2 regions of the Pseudomonas sp. RGM 3321 genome follow, and region 2 is predicted to be linked to the other one. Evidence: predicted binding sites of a transcription regulator. Region 2 holds the regulator's gene; the other holds the start of a gene.
What was found. The regulator FliA, encoded in region 2, starts transcription of late flagellar genes. The targets are predictions, from matches to a motif close to CTAAAGTTTNNNNNNNNNNNGCCGNTAA.

Region 1 (4,526 bases), on a different contig from region 2:
TTGTTGGCCACGGTCATGTGCGGAAACAATGCATAGCTCTGAAATACCACGCCCAGACCCCGACTGCTGGGTTTGGCGTGGGTGATGTCGCGACCGTCGAGCACGATGCGCCCGTCACTGACTTCAACGAAGCCAGCGATCATTTGCAGAGTGGTGGTCTTGCCGCAGCCGGAAGGGCCGAGCAGTGAAACGAATTCGCCCTTGTCGACGGCCAGGTTCGTAGCGACCACAGCGTCTATGGAGCCGTAGCGTTTGGAGAGACCTTCGAGCTGCAGAAATGCCATGCCTGCTTCCACCTTTGTGCATGCGCGCCGAAACACGCGTTTGTCATGGGCAGATGCGAAATGAGGTCATGCAGTTCTGTGGACGTTGGTGCTCGCTCTGAGTCGGCTACCGATGATTGTTCAAATCGCCCCTGTGGACTGAGAGTAGGGCGAAGGCTAGGATGGGCTCAACAACGAATTTCACTGAATAACATCTTTCTTTGGATTAATTCTTTTAGTGGAAAAACAGCGAGATATATTAATGAATAATTCCACTGATCGGAATGCTTCATCTGCTGAAGTGGGCGTAGGCGCTGTGTCGCGACTGTTCGCCGTATTGCGTTGCCTGGGCGATTGCGACGAAGGCGGCGAGCGGGTCACGCAACTCGCCCAACGTGTCGGGCTCTCGCAACCCACCACGCACCGCTTGCTACGCAGCCTGATGGATGAGGGCATGGTCGAGCAGGACCTGCTCAGCAAGCGCTATCGGTTGAGCATCGAATTCTTTGCGCTGGCCGCCAAGGCGGGTAACACCGGCAATCTGCGCGATGTGGTGCGCCCCAGTCTGTTACGCCTGTCTGCATCGCTGGGCGATTCACTGTTTCTGCTGGCACGCAGTGGTTTTGACGCGATCTGTCTGGACCGCAGTGAAGGCCCGTATCCGATTCGCACGTTCACCGGTGACATCGGTGGCCGCGTTGCGTTGGGTGTGGGGCAGGGCAGCCTGGCGCTTCTCGCGTTTCTCCCCGAGGACGAGCGGGAAACGGTGATTGCCTACAACCTGCCACGGCTCAAGGATTTTCACCTGTACGACGAAGTGTTTCTGCGTTCAGAGGTCGAAAACGTGCGCCGCCTCGGCTACGCCGGCCGCAACACCGGCGCGTTACCGGGCATGGCCGGGCTTGCTGTGCCGATTCTGGACCGCAGCGGCCGTGCAGTGGCGGCGCTCAGCGTGGCGACTATCTCCGACCGCTTGGGGCCTGACCGCCTGATGACCGTGGTCGAGCTACTCAGGCGTGAAGCCACGGCCATCAGTGCCAGAATCAATCCCTTCGATCCTTCGCTGCGACGGCCCAGTCAGGTATTCGGGCAGGCGGATTAGATCTTTCACTCTCTTTTTGGCGTTTTTTTGACGTATTTCTGACATTTATACCGAATGTCGCTGCTTTTAAAGAAATATTGGCGCAAGCCGATGATGATCTCATAGAGCACATGTGCCGGGCTGTCTGGCTCGGCCGTAAGGGATGAGGCTCGTCATATTCTGCGTGCTGACGCAGACCCCCTTTTCTCCAGAGATCATCATGATGTCGAAATCCCTGAGGCTCCAAATCCTTGGCTTGCTTGGCGGCAGTCTTGTACTGGTGCTGATAATTGCGCTGGTCTGTTTCAACTTCCTGTCCGGTAATGTGCAGTCCTATCGCAGTCTTCTTGAAGGTCCGGTCCGTGCCTCGCAGTTGGTTGATGAGGCCAACCTGCAATTCAAGGTTCAGGTCCAGGAGTGGAAAAACGTTCTGTTGCGCGGCAAGGCATCGGCAGACCGCGACAAATTCTGGGGGCAATTCGAAGAGCAGGAACGCAAGGTGCAAAGTACGTTGGGCCTGCTTGCAGAAATGGAAGGCACCGATCAATCGTTGAAAAGCCAGGTGCAGGCATTGCAGCAGGCGCACCGCACATTGGGCACTGCCTATCGCACTGGCCGTGATGCATTCATCGCGGCGGGCAACGATGCTTCTGCTGGCGACGCCGCAGTCAAAGGCGTAGACCGTCCGACGAGCGAGCAGATGGCCAGCCTGGTTGATCAACTGCACAAGTCCAGCGATGCCCAGTCGGTTGCAATCAGTCAGCAAGCCGACCGCACGATCCTAACTGGTGCCGTTGTAATGCTCGTTTCTGCGCTGCTGGTAGGCCTGCTTGCCCTGTGGATTGTCAATCGCAATCTGGTTGCGCCGATTCGTATGCTTATCGAATACGTCGCCCAGTTGAGTGAAGGTAAGTTTGCTGCACGCGTTGACGTGACGCGCCAGGACGAACTCGGCCGTCTTGCCGTCGCAGCGAACACGCTGCGTGATTTCCTGGCAGATACTTTCAGCCGCCTCAAGCGCAGTACCACCGACCTCGATACTGCCGGCGGCGAGCTGAATGCCATTGCCGAATTGATGGCTCAGGGCACTCACGAGCAATTTGAGCGTACCGATCAGGTCGCTACCGCGATGACCGAGATGTCTGCTACTGCTCAGGAAGTTGCCCGGCATGCGGCACATGCTGCACGTGCTGCGGATGAGGCTGACCAAAGCGCGCAGGACGGGGATAAAGTCATGCAGTCGACCATCGCCACCATCACCCGGATGCGCAGTGAGATTTCCTCGACGGCCAACGTCATTCAGCGCCTGGAAACAGACAGCGGTCGTATCGGCAAGGTGCTTGAGGTGATTCGCGGGATCGCTGATCAGACTAATCTACTGGCGCTCAATGCCGCCATTGAGGCTGCACGGGCAGGTGAAGCCGGGCGCGGTTTTGCCGTGGTGGCTGACGAAGTCCGGACATTGGCACAACGTACCGCAGTGTCCACGGCCGAGATCAACCAGATTATTAATTCAGTGCAGACCGGCGCAAGCGACGCGGTGCAGGCCATTCAGGGCGGTCAGGCGCGCAGCGAAGAGAGTGTCGAGCAGGTTACGCATGCCGGCGCGACACTGCAGCGCATTACCGTGGCAGTCGAGAATATTCGCGACATGAATCGGCAGATAGCGACTGCTGCCGAAGAGCAGACTTCTGTAGCAGAGGACATCTCGCGCAACCTGACTGAAATCACCGCAATCGCGGTGACCAATCAGGACAACGTCAAACGTACCCAGAACGCCAGCCATGAGCTGAAAGGCCTTTCAGCTGGCCTTAACGATGTGATCTCGCGCTTGAGTGCGTGATCCGCTTAACGTTGTTACCTCTCTCCGGTCATGGAGAGATGTAATACTGCGGGTGTCATTTGTCAGTATAAACAGAGTGTTAAGCGTTACGGGATTTACCCTGAAGAGGTAGTAATACTAAAGGCATAGCCTCAACCGAAAAGTCTGACTATTGGTGGGCTTAAAGCACTATTAAAAGCGTTATGTGGCGCCTGAGATTTTTGCACTAAACAGTAGTTTTTTTATTTTTAAATCATTAAAGTGATGTCGGGCTGCCATCATTTGCGCATGGTTCCCGCCTTACCGTTGTGACAGCAAGGGGATCTATAAAATGCCAATAAGAAATATAGGTTTGAACTTAAGGGCGCTTCTCAGCTTCGGCATTATTTGCCTGCTGCTTGCCGGGGTTGGCACGAACGCAGTCTTTAAAATGAACGGGCTACACCAGTCCGCCGACCAGTTGCAGACAGACTGGTTGCCCAGCGTCAGACAGGCTGGACGCATAGAGACGGCGGGCCTGTTGTATCGCCTCGACGCGCGACGTTTTGTGATGGATGACCAGCGGCAGTCGCTGGAGTCTGTCAATAAGCTGAACGGATTGAAGAATGCCTTACTGCAAACAGCCGACACTTACGGCTCGCTGGTGTCGAGCCCACAGGAAGAACAGGTCTGGAAACAAGTCAAAGCCGATGCACTGGCCTACAGCGACAAGATCGACCAGCTGGTTGAACTTAGCAAAAGCAAATCCGATAGCGAACTATTCGTATTTATCCGTGATATTACCAGCCCGCAGGCGAAGGCCTTGCAAGCATCGATAGAACAATTGATCGACGTCAACGTCAAGGGTGCAGAACAATCAGGGGCCCTAGCAGACAAAAACTATGAAAGTGGACTAACTGTCACCCTTACACTTATTGTTCTGGCCGTGATTATTACCCTGATTGTTGCCACTTTATTCACCCGCAGCATCGCCAGACCCGTTCAGGCATTGCTCGACTCGACACGCAAAATCGCCGAGGGCGACTTGCGTACCACGGTGGAAGTCAACGGGGCCGATGAGCTGACCGAACTGCAAAAAGCCACCGCAACCATGCTCTCAAGCCTCAAGGGCACTATTCAGCACATCTCTGATGCTTCGGGCCTGTTGGCGTCGGCTGCTGAAGAAATGAGCTCCATCACTCAGGACTCCACACAAGGTATCCAACGCCAGACGATGGAAACCGAGCAGGCCGCCACGGCGGTCAACCAGATGACCGCAGCCATTGAAGAAGTTGCACGCAATGCGGTCGCTGCTTCGACCTCTACCCAAGCCTGTGAAAAGTCTGCGCAGACCGGCCAGGATTGCGTCGGCCAGACTATC
Region 2 (4,526 bases):
TTCGCCGGCCTCTACCAGAAAATCCTGAAGGATTTCTTCATCGGCGCCGAAGCTCATGGGGTGCTCCCTAAAATTAACCGTCAACAGATCTTAGAAGCCGAGGCTCGATAGCAGATCGTCTACATCATCCTGTCCGGATACGACGTCTTCACGTTTATCGGCATGAATCTGCGGACCTTCACCCTTGGCGAGATGTTTTTTAGGATCTTTTTCAGCAAGGATGGATTGTTCGTCATGTTCGATGCCGGCGAAGCGATCGACATGGCTGGCCATGAGCACCAGCTTGAGCAAATTACCCTCTACTTCGGTCACCAGTTGCGTGACGCGCTTGATCACCTGACCGGTGAGGTCCTGGTAATCCTGAGCAAGCAAAATATCGTTGAGATGCCCGGAAACCCTATCGGCCTCCTGCTCGGTACGCGTCAGAAAACCATCGACGCGCTTGGCCAGTTCACGAAACTCTTCGGCACCGATTTCGCGACGCATGAAGCGTCCCCAGTCTTCGCTCAACGCCTTGGCGTCGGAACTCAGACCATTCATGAGCGGCGTGCTTTCCTCGACCAGATCCATCGTACGGTTGGCCGCGTTCTCGGTCAGCCTGACGACGTAGGACAGACGCTCGGTCGCGTCCGTGATCTGCGACACCTCTTCGGCCTGAGGCATATGCGGATCAATGTGGAAATTGACGATTGCACTGTGCAGCTCACGAGTCAGCTTGCCCACTTCCTGATAAAGGCCGCGGTCGCGTGTCTGGTTGAGTTCATGGATCAGCTGCACAGCGTCACCGAAGCGGCCCTTTTCAAGGCTGGTGACGAGTTCCTGCGCGTGTCTCTTTAAGGTCGACTCAAAGTCGGCCATTGAATCATTGTTATCCATAGCGCCCTCGCGGCATGCATCAGCTATTGACGCGTTCAAAGATCTTTTCGATCTTCTCTTTCAGCGCTTGAGCCGTGAACGGCTTGACTACATAACCGTTCACCCCGGCCTGGGCAGCTTCAATGATCTGCTCACGCTTCGCTTCGGCAGTAACCATCAGTACAGGAAGGCTCTTGAGACGCTCGTCCGCACGGACCTGACGCAACAAGTCGATACCGGTCATGCCAGGCATGTTCCAGTCCGTCACCAGAAAGTCAAAGGCACCGCTGTGCAGCATCGGCAATGCGGTCAGACCGTCATCCGCTTCAGATGTGTTGGTAAACCCCAGATCACGCAACAGATTCTTGATGATCCGCCGCATCGTTGAGAAGTCATCAACGATGAGGATTTTCATGTTCTTGTCCAATTCGACCTCCAAGCAGTCTTTAACGCGTTCAGCACCTGAACACGCTGTTCACTCAATACTGGCACAGCACACCCCCAGCTATACGAAACGACGACGGGCTTGGCACAACGACAGTCAAGACTGCGACTAAAGCCCATCGAGACATTGCCCGACAGGCCCTTGCCTGGTCTATCCTGCTACCACGTAACGCTTTGCACAGCCGGCATGCAGACAACGCACGACAAACGTCGCGCACTGCCGTCAACGCGCTCGCCACTCCCCCAAACGCCCCCGCAAACGAGCTGCGCACTGGCTGTGTAACTGACTGACCCGAGATTCGCTGACCCCAAGAACCTCTCCGATTTCCTTGAGGTTCAGCTCTTCGTCGTAGTACAGCGCCAACACCAGACGCTCACGCTCTGGCAAATTAGCAATTGCATCGGCCAACGCTGCCTGGAAGCGCTCGTCTTCCAGGTCGCGCGACGGCTCAAGCGAACCGCTTGCGCCATCCTCATGCAGCCCTTCGTGATCGCCGTCCTGAAGCAGGTCGTCGAAACTGAAGAGGCGGCTGCCCAAGGTGTCATTCAAAATCCCGTAATAATCATCAAGACTCAACTGGAGTTCGGCCGCAACCTCGTGATCTTTAGCGTCACGGCCGGTTTTAGCTTCAATTGCACGAATTGCGTCACTGACCATTCGGGTATTGCGGTGCACTGAGCGTGGTGCCCAGTCGCCCTTGCGCACTTCGTCCAGCATCGCACCACGAATGCGAATGCCGGCGTAGGTCTCGAAACTCGCACCTTTGGTTGAATCATATTTGGTGGAGACTTCAAGCAGACCGATCATGCCGGCCTGGATCAGATCCTCGACCTGCACGCTGGCCGGCAAGCGCGCCAGCAGATGATAAGCGATACGCTTGACCAATGGCGCATAACGCTCGATCAACTCGTATTGCGAATTACGGGAAGCCTTGCTGTACATCTGGTAGCCGCTCGCAGTCATTGCACAGGCCCTGCACTGGTCTGGTGAACGAGTCGCTCAACGAAGAACTCGAGATGACCCCGCGGATTGGCTGGCAACGGCCAGGTGTCAACCTTCTGGGCAATGGCCTTGAACGCCAGCGCACATTTGGATCGCGGGAATGCTTCGTAGACGGCGCGCTGTTTCTGTACGGCCTTGCGCACGCACTCGTCGTACGGCACGGCACCTACATACTGCAGCGCGACATCAAGAAAACGGTCCGTCACTTTGGTGAGTTTGGCGAACAGATTGCGCCCTTCCTGCGGGCTCTGCGCCATGTTGGCCAGCACCCGGAAGCGGTTCATGCCATAGTCGCGGTTGAGCAGTTTGATCAGGGCGTAGGCATCGGTGATCGACGTGGGCTCGTCGCACACCACCAGCAACACTTCCTGAGCGGCGCGCACGAAGCTGACCACCGATTCGCCGATACCGGCAGCCGTGTCAATCACCAGCACATCAAGGTTGTCGCCAATCTCGCTGAACGCCTGGATCAGACCCGCATGCTGGGCCGGGGACAGATGCACCATGCTCTGGGTGCCAGAGGCGGCAGGCACGATACGCACCCCACCCGGCCCCTGCAACAGGACGTCGCGCAACTCGCAACGGCCCTCTATCACATCGGCAAGTGTACGTTTAGGCGTCAGCCCAAGCAGAACGTCGACATTGGCCAGACCCAGATCGGCGTCCAGCAGCATGACGCGACGGCCAAGCTCGGCAAGGGCCAGTGAAAGATTCACTGACACGTTAGTCTTACCGACGCCACCTTTGCCACCGGTCACCGCGATAACCTGTACGGGATGCATGCTGCCCATGTTATTTCTTTACCTTGTCTTGCGTAGACCGAAACCACATCGAGGGCTGCACGTTCGCAAATGAACACCACATGGCAGACCGTTGACGCAGGGACATTCCAATAATATCCATCACTTAACCCACTCTCTTGCCAGGGGTGTGATAGAGGTCAGCAAACATATCAGCCATTGCTTCCTCGCTCGGCTCATCCTGCATCTGCACACTCACCGCACGGCTCACCAGTTGATGACGACGCGGGGTGTGCAGGTCGTCAGGAATACGAGGTCCGTCCGTGAGGTAGGCCACAGGTAATTCATGACTGATCGCCAGGCTCAGGACTTCGCCCAGGCTGGCTGTTTCATCAAGCTTGGTCAGAATGCATCCGGCCAGGCCACAACGTTTGTAACTGTGATAGGCAGCGGTCAGTACCTGCTTCTGGCTGGTGGTCGCCAGTACCAGGTAGTTACGCGACTTGATGCCACGCCCTGCCAGGCTTTCCAGTTGCATGCGCAGCGCAGGATCGCTGGCTTGCAGCCCGGCGGTGTCGATCAGCACAACGCGCTTGCGCAGCAGCGGCTCCAGTGCCTGAACCAGCGACTGGCCAGGATCGACATGGGTGACCGGCACGTTGAGGATGCGCCCAAGGGTCTTGAGCTGCTCCTGTGCGCCGATGCGGAAACTGTCCATGCTCACCAGTGCGATATTCTGCGGACCGTACTTCAACACGTAACGTGCCGCCAGTTTGGCCAGCGTGGTGGTCTTGCCCATACCGGCAGGCCCGACCATGGCGATGACGCCACCCTCTTCGAGCGGCTCGATGTCCGGCACGGCAATCATGCGCGCCAAATGGGCCAGCAGCATGCGCCAGGCCTGACGAGGCTCGTCAATCTCCGGGATCATCGACAGCAGATCGCGCGACAGCGGGCCGGACAAACCGACACGTTGCAGGCGGCGCCACAGATTGGCCTGCTGCGGACGACTGCCCTGCAACTGGTTCCAGGCCAGGGAGCCAAGCTGAACTTCCAGCAGCTCGCGCAGGCCGTTCAATTCGGAGCGCATCGAATCATAGGCGCGCTGGCCGACAGCAGGCTCTGCGGGCGCAGGCGGCGTGTACGCGAATGGGCGCGGCGGCTCTTCAAGCGTCGGCTCGATGTGCGTATCGACAGCGCTGACCGGTTTGCCGGAAAACAGCTGAAGATTGATCGAAGCGTCGCTGTCGCTGCGGTTGTTCAATTCAGCCTGAGCGGAGACGATGCGCGACTGGGTCTTGCGCAGCTCGTCTTCAAGCTCCATGTTCGGCACACGCGGTGCCAGGGCGGACAGCTTGTAATCCAGAGCGGCAGTCAGCTCTACGCCACCGGCAATGCGCCGGTTACCGATGATGGCCGCCTCGGCGCCCAGCTCATCGCGAACCAGTTTCATGGCTTGACGCATATCGGCGGCGAAAAATCGC

Region 1: RGM3321_RS18170 (methyl-accepting chemotaxis protein) is a predicted target of FliA. The motif match lies at 1,432-1,459, and genes of this name have one in related genera.

The regions. Positions count from the first base shown of each region.
Region 1 covers NZ_JALHBH010000114.1:178,644-183,169, reverse strand. The annotation lists partial or broken gene RGM3321_RS18180 (ABC transporter ATP-binding protein) at 1-284, opposite strand, end outside; gene RGM3321_RS18175 (IclR family transcriptional regulator) at 526-1,365, shown strand; gene RGM3321_RS18170 (methyl-accepting chemotaxis protein) at 1,568-3,187, shown strand; gene RGM3321_RS18165 (methyl-accepting chemotaxis protein) at 3,498-4,526, shown strand, end outside.
Region 2 covers NZ_JALHBH010000095.1:45,843-50,368, reverse strand. The annotation lists gene RGM3321_RS05975 (chemotaxis protein CheA) at 1-57, opposite strand, end outside; gene RGM3321_RS05970 (protein phosphatase CheZ) at 91-876, opposite strand; gene RGM3321_RS05965 (chemotaxis response regulator CheY) at 896-1,270, opposite strand; gene fliA (RNA polymerase sigma factor FliA) at 1,523-2,263, opposite strand; gene fleN (flagellar synthesis regulator FleN) at 2,260-3,093, opposite strand; gene flhF (flagellar biosynthesis protein FlhF) at 3,209-4,526, opposite strand, start outside.